One region of the Winogradskyella ouciana genome, then DNA from elsewhere that is predicted to be linked to it. Evidence: riboswitches for the same ligand, from Rfam matches in the RefSeq annotation. Region 1 holds a riboswitch; the other holds the start of a gene.

Evidence for each region. A riboswitch is a leader RNA that binds a small molecule or an ion and turns the genes downstream of it on or off. The one in region 1 is predicted to bind S-adenosylmethionine.
Region 2: linked by a shared signal. The riboswitch ahead of ACQ65V_RS06275 (homocysteine S-methyltransferase family protein) and the one ahead of ACQ65V_RS07385 (O-acetylhomoserine aminocarboxypropyltransferase/cysteine synthase family protein) in region 1 are both predicted to bind S-adenosylmethionine.

What each region holds. Positions count from the first base shown of each region.
Region 1 is NZ_OZ260095.1:1,703,094-1,711,594, forward strand. It holds gene ACQ65V_RS07375 (hypothetical protein) at 1-558, opposite strand, end outside; gene metK (methionine adenosyltransferase) at 709-1,962, opposite strand; SAM riboswitch class I at 2,348-2,472, shown strand; gene ACQ65V_RS07385 (O-acetylhomoserine aminocarboxypropyltransferase/cysteine synthase family protein) at 2,595-3,893, shown strand; gene ACQ65V_RS07390 (alpha/beta fold hydrolase) at 3,964-4,959, shown strand; gene ACQ65V_RS07395 (RrF2 family transcriptional regulator) at 5,034-5,447, shown strand; gene ACQ65V_RS07400 (phosphoadenosine phosphosulfate reductase family protein) at 5,559-6,179, shown strand; gene ACQ65V_RS07405 (acyloxyacyl hydrolase) at 6,415-7,509, shown strand; gene ACQ65V_RS07410 (head GIN domain-containing protein) at 7,506-8,249, shown strand; gene gldA (gliding motility-associated ABC transporter ATP-binding subunit GldA) at 8,313-8,501, opposite strand, start outside.
Region 2 is NZ_OZ260095.1:1,416,002-1,424,502, forward strand. It holds gene ACQ65V_RS06265 (vitamin B12 dependent-methionine synthase activation domain-containing protein) at 1-1,987, opposite strand, end outside; partial or broken gene ACQ65V_RS06270 (dihydropteroate synthase) at 2,195-2,986, opposite strand; gene ACQ65V_RS06275 (homocysteine S-methyltransferase family protein) at 2,986-3,999, opposite strand; SAM riboswitch class I at 4,103-4,227, opposite strand; gene ACQ65V_RS06280 (HupE/UreJ family protein) at 4,363-4,950, shown strand; gene ACQ65V_RS06285 (deoxycytidylate deaminase) at 5,027-5,458, shown strand; gene ACQ65V_RS06290 (S41 family peptidase) at 5,458-7,065, shown strand; gene ACQ65V_RS06295 (FAD-dependent oxidoreductase) at 7,055-7,666, opposite strand; gene ACQ65V_RS06300 (hypothetical protein) at 7,663-7,866, opposite strand; gene ACQ65V_RS06305 (MarC family protein) at 7,877-8,458, opposite strand.

The DNA.
Region 1 (8,501 bases):
TGGCATATCCTCATCTGCTGGGTCTAAATGATGCATAATGACATCTACAGAACCAGAATAGGGAGAACCGTCTTCTTTTGTGAAATTACCGTCAAAGCTTACTGAACTACCATCGTTGGCGGTTACAGTTTCAGGTGTACCACTACTCACAGTGCCAACTACTGTGGCTTCTAGTAACATAATGGTAACCTTGTTAGTACCATTGGAAGGGACAACACTTCTAGAGCCATGAATGTAACCTGTTTTTTCAGCTTTTATATAACCAAAACGTTCGTTAACTGTTGCGTTGTTCAATATAAAAACGCCATTGCTGTCTGTTAGAGCGGTTTGGTTACCAATGGTTATGGTAACTCCTTCAATAGGGTTTTTATTAGTGTCTATAACGTTACCAAGAAAATTTCGTGAAACTGAGTTGCCAAAATATTCTGAAAAAGTGTCTGGAATGTTTTCTTGTGGTCCGCCACCTCCTGGACCATCATCTTTTTGACAAGATATGATGGTGAGTAACGAAAAGAAAAGCATTAAAATAAGATTTGGGAATTTTTTAATGTTGATCATAATGTGTTGATTTAATTGAGTTTTATGTGTTTGTTTGGTATAAAACAGATAGAAAGTATAAATTCCTACCTTAAATAGCATGTTTTCGATAAAAAGAAACCCTCAAGATAAATTTCAAGAGGGTTTAATATATAATAAAAGGAATAAGTATTATATCTTAAAAGCTGCTTTAACTTTATCAACATAATCTAGTTTTTCCCATGTAAATAACTCTACATCAAGTGAAACAGGCTCACCATAAGGCTGCTCAAATGTTTTGGTTACGGTCTTATGTTGTCGTCCCATGTGGCCATAAGCAGCTGTCTCACTGTACATTGGTTGACGTAATTTTAAACGTTTTTCAATAGCAGCAGGTCGCATATCAAATATTTCAGATACTTTTTCAGCGATTTCACCATCTGTTAAGTTAAATGGACACGTACCATAGGTATCTACAAAAATTCCCATGGGCTCAACAACTCCAATTGCGTAGGATACTTGCACTAAAATTTCTTCACAAAGTCCGGCTGCGACCAGATTTTTTGCAATATGTCTTGTGGCATAAGCAGCACTTCGATCTACTTTACTTGGGTCTTTACCAGAAAAAGCTCCTCCGCCATGGGCGCCTTTACCACCATAAGTATCTACAATAATTTTTCTTCCTGTTAGACCAGTATCTCCATGTGGTCCACCGATGACGAATTTTCCGGTAGGATTAATATGGTACTTAATATCATCAGTGAATAACGGTTTAATATGATTAGGTACTTTTGCTACTACTCTTGGGATGAGGATTTCTACAATGTCTTTTCTGATTTTAGCGAGCATGGCTTCATCAGAATCAAAATCGTCATGCTGTGTAGAAACCACAATAGCGTCAATACGTTGAGGTGTGTTATCGTCACTATACTCAATCGTTACTTGACTTTTAGAATCTGGTCTTAAATAGGTGATGTCTTTATTTTCCCTACGAAGCTCAGCTAGTTCCTTTAAAATGATGTGCGAAATGTCTAAAGCCAGAGGCATATAATTATCGGTTTCGTTTGTAGCATAACCAAACATCATCCCTTGGTCACCAGCACCTTGCTCATCTTTGGAAGCTCTATCCACACCACGATTAATATCTTCAGATTGCTCATGTATTGCTGAGAAAACACCACAAGAATTGCCATCGAACATATATTCGCTTTTGGTGTAGCCAATCTTATTAATGGTATCTCTAGCTATTTTTTGAACATCTAAGTAGGTGTTGGATTTTACTTCGCCTGCAAGCACCACTTGTCCTGTGGTTACTAAAGTTTCGCAAGCCACTTTAGACTCTGGGTCAAAAGCTAAAAAATTATCTATTAAAGCGTCACTTATTTGATCAGCTACTTTATCTGGATGACCTTCCGAAACACTTTCTGAAGTAAATAAATATGGCATAAATCTCTTTTAAATTTTAATGTATTCTTGAAAAACCTATTGAGATTGCTTGGTTGCTAGAGAAGTTGAAAACCTAACTGCTTTAGCATTTTTTATTGAGGTTGCAATCAGAACAAATTTTTCCTCTTTTTTAATCTGGGCAAATGTACAGATTAAAATTTAAGATAAAAAAGGTTTAAGCGATAAGAAACTTGAAAATAGTTTGTTCATTTACAATTGAATCTATATCAATATGATTATAGATTTAACATATATTACATATTTTTCAAAAACAAGCGCTTATTTTGTCAATTTCATAAATAATTTAAAAACTTGCCGTTTTATTTTGAAATTAAAAATTTATAACACAATATTTGTACTCACAAAGTTCAAAACACTTACTGAAATGTTATCAAGAAAGGTGGAGGGATTAGACCCATTGAAGCCTTAGCAACCCTTAGATTTACTAAGAAGGTGCTAAATTCTACTTGAATTTGCGAGTCATTTTTTGCAAATTTAGATAGATAACCCAAGACTAATTACTCATCTGTAATTAGCATATTTCTTTATAACATTTTTCTATTAAGTATGCCTCTAACCGAGGTCTATTTGGCTTTTGTTTTAATTATTTATTAACTCAAAAACTTAGAAAAATGAGTACACAAAAATTCGCAACAAAGGCGTTGCATGCAGGACACGATGTCCAAAACAATGGAGGAACCAGAGCTGTTCCTATTTATCAATCCACAGCATATGTTTTCAATGATTCTGACCATGCTGCAAATCTGTTTGCTCTAGCAGAAACGGGTAATATCTATACTAGAATCAACAACCCAACAAATGATATTTTAGAACAACGGTTAGCGGCATTAGAAGGCGGAATTGCAGCAGTAGTTATAGCTTCAGGTACATCGGCAATCGCAACAAGTTTGCTAACATTGTTAAAAGCTGGAGATCATATTGTAGCATCCAACAGTTTGTATGGCGGAACCTATAATTTGTTGAGCGTAACATTACCGAGACATGGAATAACGACCACCTTCGTAGATCCATCAGATCCAGAAAACTTCAACAATGCTGCTCAAGAAAATACAAGGGCTTTTTTCATTGAATCCTTAGGGAATCCAAAATTAGATGTGTTGGATATTGAAGCTATTTCAAAAGAAGCAAAAACATACAAAGTACCTCTTATTGTTGACAATACAGTTGCAACACCTTATCTGCTAAACCCAATTGACTATGGTGCAAATATTGTCATTCATTCATTAACAAAATATATCAATGGTAATGGAACAGCACTTGGAGGAGTCATCATTGACGCAGGTACTTTTGATTGGGCTAATGGAAAGTTTCCTGAATTCACAGAACCATCACCTGGTTACCATGGCTTAGTGTATAATGAAGCTCTTGAAGAAGCTGCATTTATTGCCAAAGTAAGGATAGAAGGCTTGCGAGATTATGGAGGTGCTTTGAGTCCGTTTAATGCGTTTCAGATTATTCAAGGTTTAGAGACCTTAGAATTACGTATAAAAAAGCACAGCCAGAATGCTCTAGAGTTGGCGAAGTGGCTACAAGAGCAACCAGAAGTGACATGGGTAAATTATCCAGGTCTAAAAACCAGTAAATACCATGAGCTTGCTAAAAAATATTTACCTCAAGGTCAGAGTGGTGTGGTTACTTTTGGTGTCGATGGTGGTTATGAATCTGCAAAGACCATTGCAGACACAACAAAACTCTTTTCACTTTTAGCGAACATTGGAGATACAAAATCACTGATTATACATCCTGCGAGTACTACACATCAGCAATTGACTGATGAAGCTCAACAAAGCAATGGTGTGACGAAAGATCTTATCCGTTTATCAGTGGGTATAGAAAATATTGAAGATTTAAAAGCCGATTTGAAGGAAGCGTTTGCTGTTGTAAAACAGCATAACGTTTTTCAAGATTAGCCTTTAGTGTTGTTTAGTTTAGAACAGATGCCCTTGTACTAGGGCATCTGTTAATCTTAAAAAAAGATTCATGAGAAACTTAAAACATATTAATATTCCAAATTATAGAACTAAAAATGGTGAGACTGTAGCTATTTCATTGTCTTATCAAACTTTTGGTGTTACTCTGGGTACTGCACCGATAATATTAGTCAATCATGCGCTTACCGGAAACTCAAATGTGGTTGGCGAAAATGGCTGGTGGAATGATTTAATAGGTGATAATAAATGTATAGATACTAATTATTACACAATTTTAGCCTTTAATATTCCCGGCAATGGTTATGGTGACATTAGAGAAAACCTAATTGATAACTATAAGGATTTTACGGCTAAGGACATTGCCAAATTGTTTGCGATAGGTTTAGAGCGATTAAATATAAATGAACTGTATGCTGTTATAGGTGGTTCTGTTGGAGGAGGTATCGCTTGGGAATTGGCAGCGTTGAAACCCTATTTAATTGAACATCTCATCCCAATCGCTACAGATTGGAAATCTACGGACTGGATTATTGCCAATTGTCATATACAAGATGCTATTCTAAATAACTCTTCAAAACCACTTGAAGACGCAAGAAGACATGCAATGACATTATACCGTACACCAGAGTCATTGACCCAGAAATTTGAGCGATCAAAAAAAATGAGTACCTTTTTTAATGTAGAATCTTGGCTGAATTATCATGGAGACAATCTTTCAAATAGATTTCATCTAAAAGCCTATAAAATGATGAATCAAATTTTAAGAACCATAGATATTACGCAAGGTGAAGGTGAACACAGATTTGAGTCAATTGCTAAACACATAACGGCAGATATTCATATAATAACCATTAATTCAGATTTGTTATTTAAACCAGAAGAAAACTGGAAGACTTTTGTAGAACTAAAATCAATAAAAGAAAACGTAACCATAGGTGAGATAAAGTCTATACATGGGCATGATGCCTTTTTAATTGAATATCATCAATTGGCTAAACTTTTACGACCAGTTTTTAGTATAAAAAAGAAAGAAATGATAGCATAAATTAGATATAACTGTAGTTTTTAATTGGCAAAAGTGTAAATCATAGAGTTATAAAAATGTATTAGATTTACACTATGCTTTCAAAGAAAACAAAATATGGGATAAAAGCTTTAGTGCATTTAGCGAAGAAAGAAGATAGGGTTCCTGTTCAGATTTCTTCAATCTCCAAAGCAGAAAATATTTCTCAAAAATTTTTAGAAAGCATATTACTCACTTTAAAGAAAAATGGAATTTTAGGCTCAAAAAAAGGCAAAGGTGGTGGATATTATTTATTAAAAGATCCAAGCCAAATTCCAATGACAAGCATAATGAGATTATTAGAGGGGCCAATAGCTATGGTGCCTTGCGTGAGTCTGAATTTTTATGAAAAATGTGATGATTGCCCAGATGAAAATGCTTGTGCCGTTCATAACATAATGATTAAAGTAAGGGATAATACCTTAGAGATTTTTAGAAATACAAGCTTGGCTGATTTGTCTCATCCTTAAACCCACTATATTTTTAAATTAATATTCAGAAAAACACTTAATTATCTATATGTTTGCATTTACCCTACTAAGTCTATAGGGTAATGGTATTAAAATTTTAAAGCTTAAGTAATGATTAGATTAGATCTAGATATTTGGAATAAAAAATTAAGAAACAGAACGCCTGATGAGATTGTTGAATGGGCTTTGAGGTTGTCAGACAATAGAATAGTAACGACAAGTTTTGGTGTCTATTCAGCAGTATTATTGAGCACAATGTCTCGCCATGATAAAAATATTAGAGTGGTTTGGTGTGATACATTATATAATGAGCCAAATACCTATACTCACGCCTCAAGTTTAATAAAAGATTACAATCTTAACATTCAAAAGTACCAATCCTTGTTGACCAAGGAAGAAATCGATAAAACCATTGGTTTACCCAATATAGATGATAATAACCATTCCGTTTTCTCTGAAGTGGTAAAGCTAGAGCCCTTTAGACGTGCCTTGAAAGAACAAAATCCAGATGTTTGGTTTACTAATATTAGAGTAAGACAAACCGAATATAGAAACAAGAAGGACATTTTAAGCTATAGCAAGGATGGTATTCTTAAAGTCAGTCCATTTTATTATTGGAGTGATGCCGATTTAGATGCGTATATAGAAAAGCATCAGTTACCAAAGAATATAGATTATTTCGACCCTATAAAAGTCTTACAAAATAGAGAGTGTGGCATTCATTTACAGTAGCATACATATTTATTAAACGGTAACATTTCCTTAGACTTAGCTTAACACTAAAACGGATATTGCGCTTCATATTTGTATTGTATTTCAAAAGCCCCTTAAAAATGAAACTCATAAAAAATAATAAGGCCGAATTTAGGTTTGCTATAAAGCTATTGTTGATAACCGCAGTATCTTTATTGGCGACCTTGTTTTTAAATTAATTATTCTATTACTTTTGCCAGTAACCATATTATCTATGAAGTACTGGCTTACAGGTTTTATAATTCTATTTGGATTGCTGTTGTTTTCTCAAGAAAAGAGAACATCTGACTCGTATTTCGATTTGAATTATTTCTCAGGAAACATTGCGCTTCATAATAACGATATTCTTCATTTAATTACAGGTCATCCCGAAGGTGTTATTTTTAGTTGGAACAAAAAAACCTTTGGAAACGACCCTTGGGAGCAACGTTTTAACTATCCAGATTATGGAGCTTCATTTATTTATCAAGATTTAAAGAATGATGTTCTAGGTAATAATTATGGACTGTATGCGCATTACAATTTCTACTTTTTTAAGCGAAATCTAACGCTTCGTGTTGGTCAAGGTATAGCCTATAATACCAATCCATACGATAAATTGGAAAACCATAAGAACATTGCCTTTGGTTCGCATTTGTTGAGCTCAACATATCTAATGCTGAATTATAAAAAAGAACGACTGATTGATCGTGTTGGTTTGCAAGCGGGTTTGTCTTTAATTCACTATTCTAATGCTAATGTAAAAGCACCAAACACAAGCGTCAATACCATCGCTTTTAACGTAGGGTTAAACTATAATCTGGGTGAAGAAGATCAAGAGTTTATTGATAACCTCGATGATGTTAAATTCACGAAACGGATTAAATACAATATCGCGTTTAGAAGCGGTATTAACCAAAGCGATATTATTGGTAGTGGTCAATTTCCGTTTTATGTGGTGTCTGCTTATGCCGATAAACGATTGAGCCACATTAATGCTGTTCAGTTTGGTGCTGATGTGTTTTTTTCAAACTTTTTAAAAGAGCTAATTTATTATCAATCTGTTTCCTTTCCAGAAGAGAATGTTAGCGGAGATGAAGATTATAAACGTGTTGGGTTATTCGCTGGACATGAGCTTTTTATCAATAGTATGTCCATAGAAACACAATTGGGCTATTATGTATATTACCCTTTTGATTTTGAAGGAAGAACCTATATGCGAATAGGACTAAAACGTTATTTTGGAAATAAATTTTTCGGTGCAATAACTTTAAAATCCCATGGAGCAAAAGCCGAAGCTGTTGAATTTGGAATTGGAGTAAGACTATGAAAAAAATAATTTACATATGTGTTTTTGTAATGTTCGCCTGTAACAGTGAAGACGCTAACGATTGCTTTCAGACTTCAGGAAACATTATTCAACAAGAGGTTGAGGTTTCAGATTTTGAAAGGATTTTAGTCAATAGAGACATAGAGCTTTTTATTTCTGAGGCTTCAGACTATAAAGTCACCATAGAAACAGGTGAAAATTTACTGAATGATGTAAAAGCTGAGGTTATAGGTAATCGCTTAGTGCTTACGGACGGTAATACCTGTAATTATGTTAGGGACTATGGTATCACTAAGATTTATGTAGAAGCACCGAACTTAACAGAGATAAGAAATTCATCACAATACGAGGTGTCTTCCAATAGCACTCTAACTTATCCAAGTTTAAATCTAATCTCAGAAGACTACAATGAAAATGTTGAATTTACGGTTGGTGACTTTAGGTTGGTAGTTGATAGCGAGAATTTAAACATTATATCTAATAATATTTCCTCGTTTTATATTGAGGGCACTGCTGAAAATTTGTTTGTAGGTTTCTTCGCTGGTTCTGGTCGTTTTGAAGGAGAAAATTTAGTTGCCCAAAATATCGAAGTAAACCATAGAGGAAGCAATGATATGATTGTAAACCCGATACAATCGTTAACAGGAGAGCTTAGAGGAACAGGAAATGTTATAGCAGTAAACGAGCCACCTATTGTTGATGTAGAGAGGATTTATACTGGGCAATTGATTTTTGATTAGATATCTTTATAACATTAAGAGTTCCTTCTTGAGCCTGTACTGAGCTCAGTTGAAGTAGGAAGATTAGGATGAGCTACTAGTCAATTCCCTAAACAAACTCTCCAAACTTGCATTTTTCTGATTGAGCTGTAGTATTTTTAATTTGTTATCATGTGCAAAATCAAACACATGAGAACGCATATCGTCTTTGGTAGAAAAAGTGATTTCGTAAATAAAATCGTGTGTGTTTTTTACCGAAGTAACTTTAGGTAA
Region 2 (8,501 bases), 290 kb from region 1:
CAAAATAGTAGCCACTTACACTTGCTGCTGGCCACATGGCCAAACTATCCGTAAGCTCTACTCCAATAGCTTTTTTTACATTAAGAAGTTTCCAAATGGTTGTTTTTTCCAAATGATCTGGACAAGCTGGATATCCTGGTGCTGGGCGAATTCCCTTATAATTTTCTTTAATCAGGTCTTCGTTCGTTAGGTTTTCGTTTTTAGCGTAATTCCAATGTTTTGTTCTTACTTCTTTGTGTAAATATTCGGCAAAAGCCTCTGCCAATCTATCGGCAAGCGCTTTAATCATTATAGCGTTGTAATCGTCATTGTCCTTTTCAAATTGTGCTGCTAGTTCTTGAGTTCCAAATCCTGTGGAAACACAAAAACAACCCATATAATCTTGTTTGCCAGATGATTTAGGTGCTATAAAATCGGCTAAGGCTAAGTTTGGTTTGCCTTTAGCCTTTTTGGATTGTTGGCGAAGGGTAAGAAACTTGTATGCACTTTGACTGTGCTCAGTGTGACATTGGGATACATCTATTTCAATATCATCATCATTTACAGTATTTGCAGGAAACACTCCAAATACGGCTTTGGCCTTCAAAAGCTTTTCATCAAAAATACGTTTGAGTAAAACTTGAGCATCAGTAAATAATTCTTTGGCTTGTTCTCCAACAATAGCATCAGTTAAAATCGCTGGATATTTACCATGCAAATCCCAACTTCTAAAAAATGGTGTCCAATCGATAAAATCTTCAAGTTTTGTAATATCAAAATCTTCTATAACCTGAACTCCCAATTGTTGTGGTTTTACAATTTCAGAAGTGTTCCAGTCGATTTTAAATTTATTTTTCCTAGCGTCTTCAATAGAAAGATATTCTTTCTTTTTGCCTCGTTTCATAAATTGCTCACGAAACAAATCATACTCTTCACGAATTTGATTTTTAAAAACTTGATTGTTTTCCTGAAGCAAGTTACCAACAACCGTTACAGCTCTTGATGCATCATTAATATGAACAACCGTATTGCTGTAATGTGGTGCAATTTTTACTGCAGAATGTGCTCTAGATGTTGTAGCGCCACCAATAATAAGTGGGATATTCAATTGCTCCTTTTCCATGGCTTTTGAGACATAGACCATTTCATCTAACGATGGGGTAATTAAACCACTCAAACCAATGACATCTACGTTTTCTCGTTTTGCAGTTTCAATGATTTTTTCAGGTGGTACCATAACTCCTAAATCTACAATCTCGTAATTATTGCAGCCTAAAACCACACTAACTATGTTTTTGCCAATGTCATGAACATCACCTTTTACGGTAGCCATTAAAATTTTGCCTGCATATCTGACCCCTTCCGTCCCCAAAGGGGAAACTTTTAGCGCTTCTTTTAATCTTTCTAGTACATCATCAAGATTTGATAAAACTTCATCATTTGTAAATCTAACTACTCTATAACCTTGTTCGTTTAGCCATTTTGTTCGTTCTTCATCTGAAGCTTTATTTTCAGGTAATTGATGTATTAGCCCATCAATTTCGACAATTAACCCTTTTTTTAAACAAATAAAATCTGCGATATAACTCCCGACAATATGTTGTCTTCTAAATTTATGATTATCTAATTTTTTGTTACTCAAAACATCCCATAGCAAAGCTTCTGCTTCTGTTGGTTTATTCCTCATTGTTTTGGCATGTTCTTTCATCAAACCGTACAACAAAGGATCTGCAGTTTTCCAGAAAAAAGTCCCCTTAGGGGATTTAGGGGCTTTTTTTGCTTCTTCAATAAACGGCTGTAAATATGCAACCGCTTTTTTCATCACACGTGCCGATTTCACCACTTGTGGTAAAAACATTTTTCCGCTACCAAATAAATCTCCTACCATATTCATACCAATCATTAAATGACCTTCTATCACATCAATTGGTTTTTTAGATGCCAATCGTGCTTCTTCAACATCTTCTATGATAAAGGCATCAATACCTTTTACCAAAGCATGCGTGATTCTATCTTGTAGAGGATCGTTTCTCCATTCCTGTACTGCTGCATCTTTACTTGTAGAGGTGGAACCTTTTGCCTTAAGTTCTTCCGCAAAATCCAATAAGCGTTCTGTTGCATCATCGCGTCTATCGAATAGCACATCTTCAACTAGTTCTAATAACTCTTTGTCTATTTCATCATAAATTTCAAGCATGGTTGGGTTAACGATACCTAAATTCATTCCGTTTTTAATGGCATGGTATAAAAATGATGAGTGCATGGCTTCCCTAACCACATTGTTTCCTCTAAAAGAAAATGAGACGTTACTCACTCCACCAGAAACATTGGCATAAGGTAAATTTTCACGAATCCATTTTATGGCTTCAAAAAAGTCTATGGCATTTCTACGATGCTCATCCATACCTGTTGCCACAGGAAAAATATTAGGGTCGAAAATAATATCTTGAGGTGGAAAGTTTAGCTCGTTTACTAAAATATGGTACGAGCGTTTACAGATTTCAATTCGTCTGTCGTAAGTGTCTGCTTGTCCATCTTCATCAAAAGCCATGACAATGACAGCAGCTCCGTAGCGTTTTACCAATTTTGCTTGACGCTTAAATTCGGCTTCGCCTTCTTTTAAACTTATAGAGTTGACCACACATTTTCCTTGTGCGACTTGCAAACCAGCTTCGATAATTTCCCATTTAGAGCTATCGATCATTAATGGGATTCTAGAAATATCTGGTTCAGATGCGATGAGGTTTAAAAAGGTCGTCATGGCATGCACTCCGTCGAGCATACCTTCATCCATGTTAACATCTAGAATCTGCGCGCCACCTTCTACCTGATCTCTAGCAACATCAAGGGCTTCATCGTATTTTTCTTCTTTTATTAAACGTAAAAATTTTCGGGATCCAGTTACGTTTGTTCGCTCTCCTACATTTATAAAATTGCTTTCTGGAGTTACAACCAGTGGTTCTAATCCAGATAAGGTTAAATATTTCTTACAGTCACTTTCTGCCATTATGCAAATTCTTGAATTAATCTTGGTTCGTATTTCTGAGCAACTTCAGCAATAGCTTTGATGTGGTCTGGACTTGTGCCACAACAACCACCAATTATATTGATGAGGCCATCCTTAAGATAGTCTTCAATAAAGCCTTGCATCTGTTTTGGTGATTCATCATATTCGCCAAAAGCATTTGGTAAGCCTGCGTTGGGATGTGCTGAGGTAAAAAATTCAGTTTCGTTAGAAAGCCTTTGTAAATATGGTTTCAACTGTTCTGCACCAAGTGCGCAATTAAAACCTACACTCAATAATGGAATATGCGAAATTGACGTTAAAAAAGCTTCAACCGTTTGACCAGATAAAGTTCTACCCGAAGCATCTGTAATCGTTCCTGAAACCATAATCGGAATGTCTATGTTTCGTTCTTCCTTAACTTCTTCAATAGCGAATAAAGCTGCTTTGGCATTAAGCGTGTCAAAAATAGTTTCAACTAAAAGGATATCAACACCACCATCAATTAAGGCTTCAACTTGTTGTTTGTAGGCAATTCGTAATTCGTTAAAAGTAATCGCTCTGTACTCTGGTCGGTTAACGTCTGGTGATAAACTTGCGGTTTTATTGGTTGGACCAATACTACCTGCCACAAAACGTGGTTTTTCTGGGTTGGCTTTTGTGAATTCTTCTGCAACTTGTTTAGCGATTTTGGCGGATTCAAAATTGAGTTCGTACACCAAATCTTCCATATCGTAATCTGCCATGGCGATTGTTGTACCAGAAAATGTGTTGGTTTCAACGATGTCTGCACCAGCTTCAAAGTATTTAGCATGTACTTCTGCTATGGCTTTTGGTTGTGTTATGGATAACAAATCGTTGTTGCCTTTTAGTGGCGAAGGGTAATCCTTAAAACGTTCGCCTCTAAAATCTTCTTCTGAGAAATTATACTGCTGAAGCATGGTTCCCATGGCTCCATCGAGGACTAATATTCGTTTTAACAATTCGATTTCTACTTTACTATTGCGTTTGGTCATAGTTGTTTTTTTGGTAAAACCAAAAGTCAATTCCACCGTAAAGGTGTACTTAATAGAAAAATGTTATAAGAAAATAGGGAATTACAGATGTGTAATTTCGTTTGGGTTATCTATCCGAATTTGCGAGAAATGATTCGCTATAAACAGTAGAATTTAGCACCTTCTTAATAAGTTTAAGGGTTGCTAAGGTTTCATAGGGTCTAATCCCTCCACCTTTCTTGATAACATCTCAATAAGTTAATTGAACTTTGTGTACACAATATTCCGAAAGAAATTATCAATAAGCAAATTTTATTCACTTTATTTTAACTAGAGCATATTGCATTTTAATCGTAACTTTGGACTATCCCAAATGAATTAATTATGTTAGAAAACTTCTGGTTTAATGTTAAAATAGGCATTAACCATATTTTAGATATTAATGGCTACGACCATGTGCTTTTTTTGATGGTATTAGCTGTGCCTTATGTGTTTAAGGACTGGAAACGTGTTTTGGTTTTGGTGACACTCTTTACAGTAGGCCATACAGTTTCTCTATTTCTAGGTGCCTATGATGTTGTTACCGTTAACAGCAAATTGGTAGAATTTTTAATACCGATAACCATTTTAATAGCGGCTATTTATAATGTATTTACCGCAGGCAAAAAAGAACGAAACAATAAAATTAGTGTGCTTTTTATTACCACGCTTTTTTTCGGACTTATTCACGGATTAGGTTTTGCACGTGAAGCAAAGATGTTAGACGATGGCTCTTTGGCATTTCTTATTGAGTTTGCCATTGGTATAGAGATAGCTCAAATCATTGTGGTTTTCATTATCTTATTTTTAGGGTTCTTGTTTCAAACTATCTTTAGATTTTCGCGTAGAGATTGGGTCATGGTCCTTTCTGCTATTGTTATTGGATTGGTGATCCCAATGATAATAGGTAGTGATTTGTTAAACGCTTCATAATTGATAAAACTTTAACGGCAAGTAAATTGTTTATACAATTCTAACCTTTTATATTCGTTACTTACATTAATGCTTAATGTCCAAGGAAAAACAATTACGTTACGATAAGGCCTATTTAAGAATTGCACAAGAGTGGGGAAAGCTCTCTCATTGTAAGCGCAAACAGGTTGGTGCGCTGATTGTAAAAGATAGAATGATTATTTCTGATGGCTATAATGGCACGCCAACAGGCTTTGAGAATTATTGCGAAGATGAGGAAGGCTATACCAAGTGGTATGTGCTACATGCTGAGGCCAATGCTATTTTAAAAGTAGCATCCTCAACACAATCTTGTAAAGGAGCAACATTATATATTACGTTATCACCATGCAAGGAATGTAGTAAGTTGATTCATCAGGCTGGCATAATTCGTGTAGTGTATCAAGAAGGTTATAAAGATGATTCTGGACTGCAATTTTTAAGAAAAGCCGGAATAGAATTAGAGCATATTGAAGATTTAAAAGCCTAATGGCAACAAAAAATAAATACATACCACTTATCATCGGTGTTGCAATAGCAACAGGTGTTGTCATTGGTGGTAAGTTGAATTTTACTGACACTTCTGATAATCTTTTTACTACCAATAGTAAAAAAGACAAGCTCAACCGATTAATAGATTACATAGATTATGAGTATGTAGATGAAGTTGATACGGATAGCATAGTGGATGTAACCGTTAACGGTATTTTAGATAATCTAGATCCACATTCTACCTACATTCCAAAAGAAGATTTACAGCGAATAACCGAAAACATGAAAGGTGATTTTGTCGGTATCGGGATTAACTACTATCCATATAGAGATACCATTGCAGTTGTAAAACCTACAGAAGATGGCCCGAGTGAACGTGCCGGAATTTTAGGCGGTGACCGCATATTAATGGCAGATGGCGACACTATTTTCGGAAAGGATATTACGAGCGATTTTATTTCAAAAAAACTTAAAGGCGATAAAAACACAAAAGTTAAACTTACGGTTTATAGAAAGAGCGAGGGTAAATTACTTGAATTTGATGTAAGACGAAAAGATATTCCAATTAAAAGCATTGAAGCGGCTTACATGTTAACTGATGAATTAGGTTACATCAAAATGAACCGTTTTGCAGAATCTAGTTTTAAAGAATTTAAATCGGCTTTAGAAGAACTACAGGAACAAGGTGCAACCAAATTAGCCCTAGATTTGAGGGATAATCCAGGAGGATTTTTGGGAATTGCAGAACAAATTGCTGATGAATTTTTGGAGGACGATAAGCTTATTTTGTTTACCAGAGATAAAAAAGGAAAGGAAGAGCGTACTTATGCCACACGCAGAGGTGATTTTGAGGATGGTGAGATTTATATTCTAATCAATGAGAACTCAGCCTCGGCAAGTGAGGTTATAGCTGGTGCACTTCAGGATAATGACAAAGGTATTATTATAGGACGTCGATCTTATGGCAAAGGTTTGGTACAACGTGAAATGGCATTGGGTGATGGTAGTGCGGTACGTTTAACGGTTTCAAGATATTATACTCCAACAGGTCGATCAATACAACGACCTTATACCAATGGTGACAATAGATCCTATTACAACGATTATTACAAACGCCTTAGAACTGGTGAGCTGGCTGACGAGGAGAGTATTAAAGTAGATGATTCCTTAAAATTTACAACACCAAAGGGTAAGATTGTTTATGGAGGCGGCGGTATTATACCAGATGTTTTTGTACCTGTTGACCGTTCGTTTGATAACGAAACCATAAACTATTTACGTAGAAGAGGGCATTTTGGTTATTTTGTTTTTGAAGAATTGGATAAGGATAGAAATGCATACGACCACGTTACTAAATATGATTTCATTAATAATTTTGAAGTGAGTGATGATATTGTTGTTCGCTTTCAGGAATTTGTTAACCGAAGAGAAGGCACAAATTTAACCTTTGTTGCTTATAACGACGAAATCAGACGATTGATTAAAGCTACTTTAGCAAGGCAATTGTATGATGACAATGCTTTTGAAGAAATCCTTAATAAAGAAGATGTAATGGTACAGGAGGTGATACTCTTAAGTACAGAATACCCAAATTTTAAGCAGTAATCTTATCATGCACTTTAGTGTGCTGCCCATCATTCCAAAGTGTTAGAATATCTGTAGCAACATGCGATCCGCTTCCACAAGCCATTGAAAATTGACTTCTCCAACCAGCCAAGGTACCAGCAACATAAAGGTTTTCTTCAATTAAATGATCAGTGTTTTTTAACCAGATTCTATTTTTTTCAGGTTTTGTTCTAGGATGAGGTTCAATATAATCTTCAAGGCCTTTTATGGTCATAAGATTTGTATAACCAACCGCAACAACAACAATTTTTGAATGATAAATGCCTTTATTGGTAATGACTTTAAATCCACCTGAAAGTTTCTCTATTTGCGTTACTTTCTCCTTTTCAATTTGGGATATATGAGGATATAGCTCTTTGAGCTGTTCCTTTCCGCTTTCTAAGATATCCTTACCCAAAGTGCCAGGTTGTAATCCTAACACATTCTTGAAAAGCGCATTTTGTAAGTGCGACGCTTTTTGATGGGCTATTATACCAATAGACTTATCTTTAGCAAAGGCCTTTTCTTTTGCCGAACCTAAAACCAATGCGCAAGACAAACCCGCTGCTCCACCTCCTATGATTAAAACATCAAAATTCATTTATGTTTCTTACTTAGGGTTTCAATTTTCTTAGAAATTCTAAGAATTTGAAGTAAAATTACAGCACATAATGAAGCTATAATAGTAAGAACAGCTGTGTAGCTTTCTCCTTCAAAAGGTGCCTCAAAATCTAGTTTTGTAGCATTAAAAATAATTAGTCCTAATGCAAGAATGGTTATTATCCAAGTAAATACTTTCATAGTTTAGTTTTTAAACCAATAATGCTTTAATATTTGCAGCAAAAAGTTTCACTGCTATTGCCAACAAAATTACACCAAAAACTTTTCTTATAATCTTAATACCGTTTGCACCTAATATTCTTTCAATTTTTGCCGACGTTTTCAATACAATATATATAAAAATGACGTTGCAAATTACGGCAACAATAATATTTTCAATTGCAAATTCTGCACGTAAGGATAGTAAGGTTGTTAGACTTCCTGGGCCAGCGATTAAAGGAAATGCCAAAGGAAAAACCGAAGCTGTCAATGCATTATGCTCTTCGTCTTTGTATAATGTAATGCCCAAAACCATTTCTAGGGCTATAAAAAAGATAACAAAGGCACCAGCTACGGCAAAAGAATTAACATCAATACCAATGAGGTTGAGTAAACTCTTTCCAACAAACAGAAAAATAATCATTATCACACCAGCGATAAGTGACGCCTTTTCACTCTGAATATGACCAACTTTTTTACGTAAATCGATGATAATTGGAACGTTTCCGATAATATCAATTACCGCGAAAAGTACCATAAACGCTGTAAAAATCTCTTTAAAATTTAACTCCATGACATTTAATTCTAAAATTCGCCGCAAAGGTGCGACTTAATTA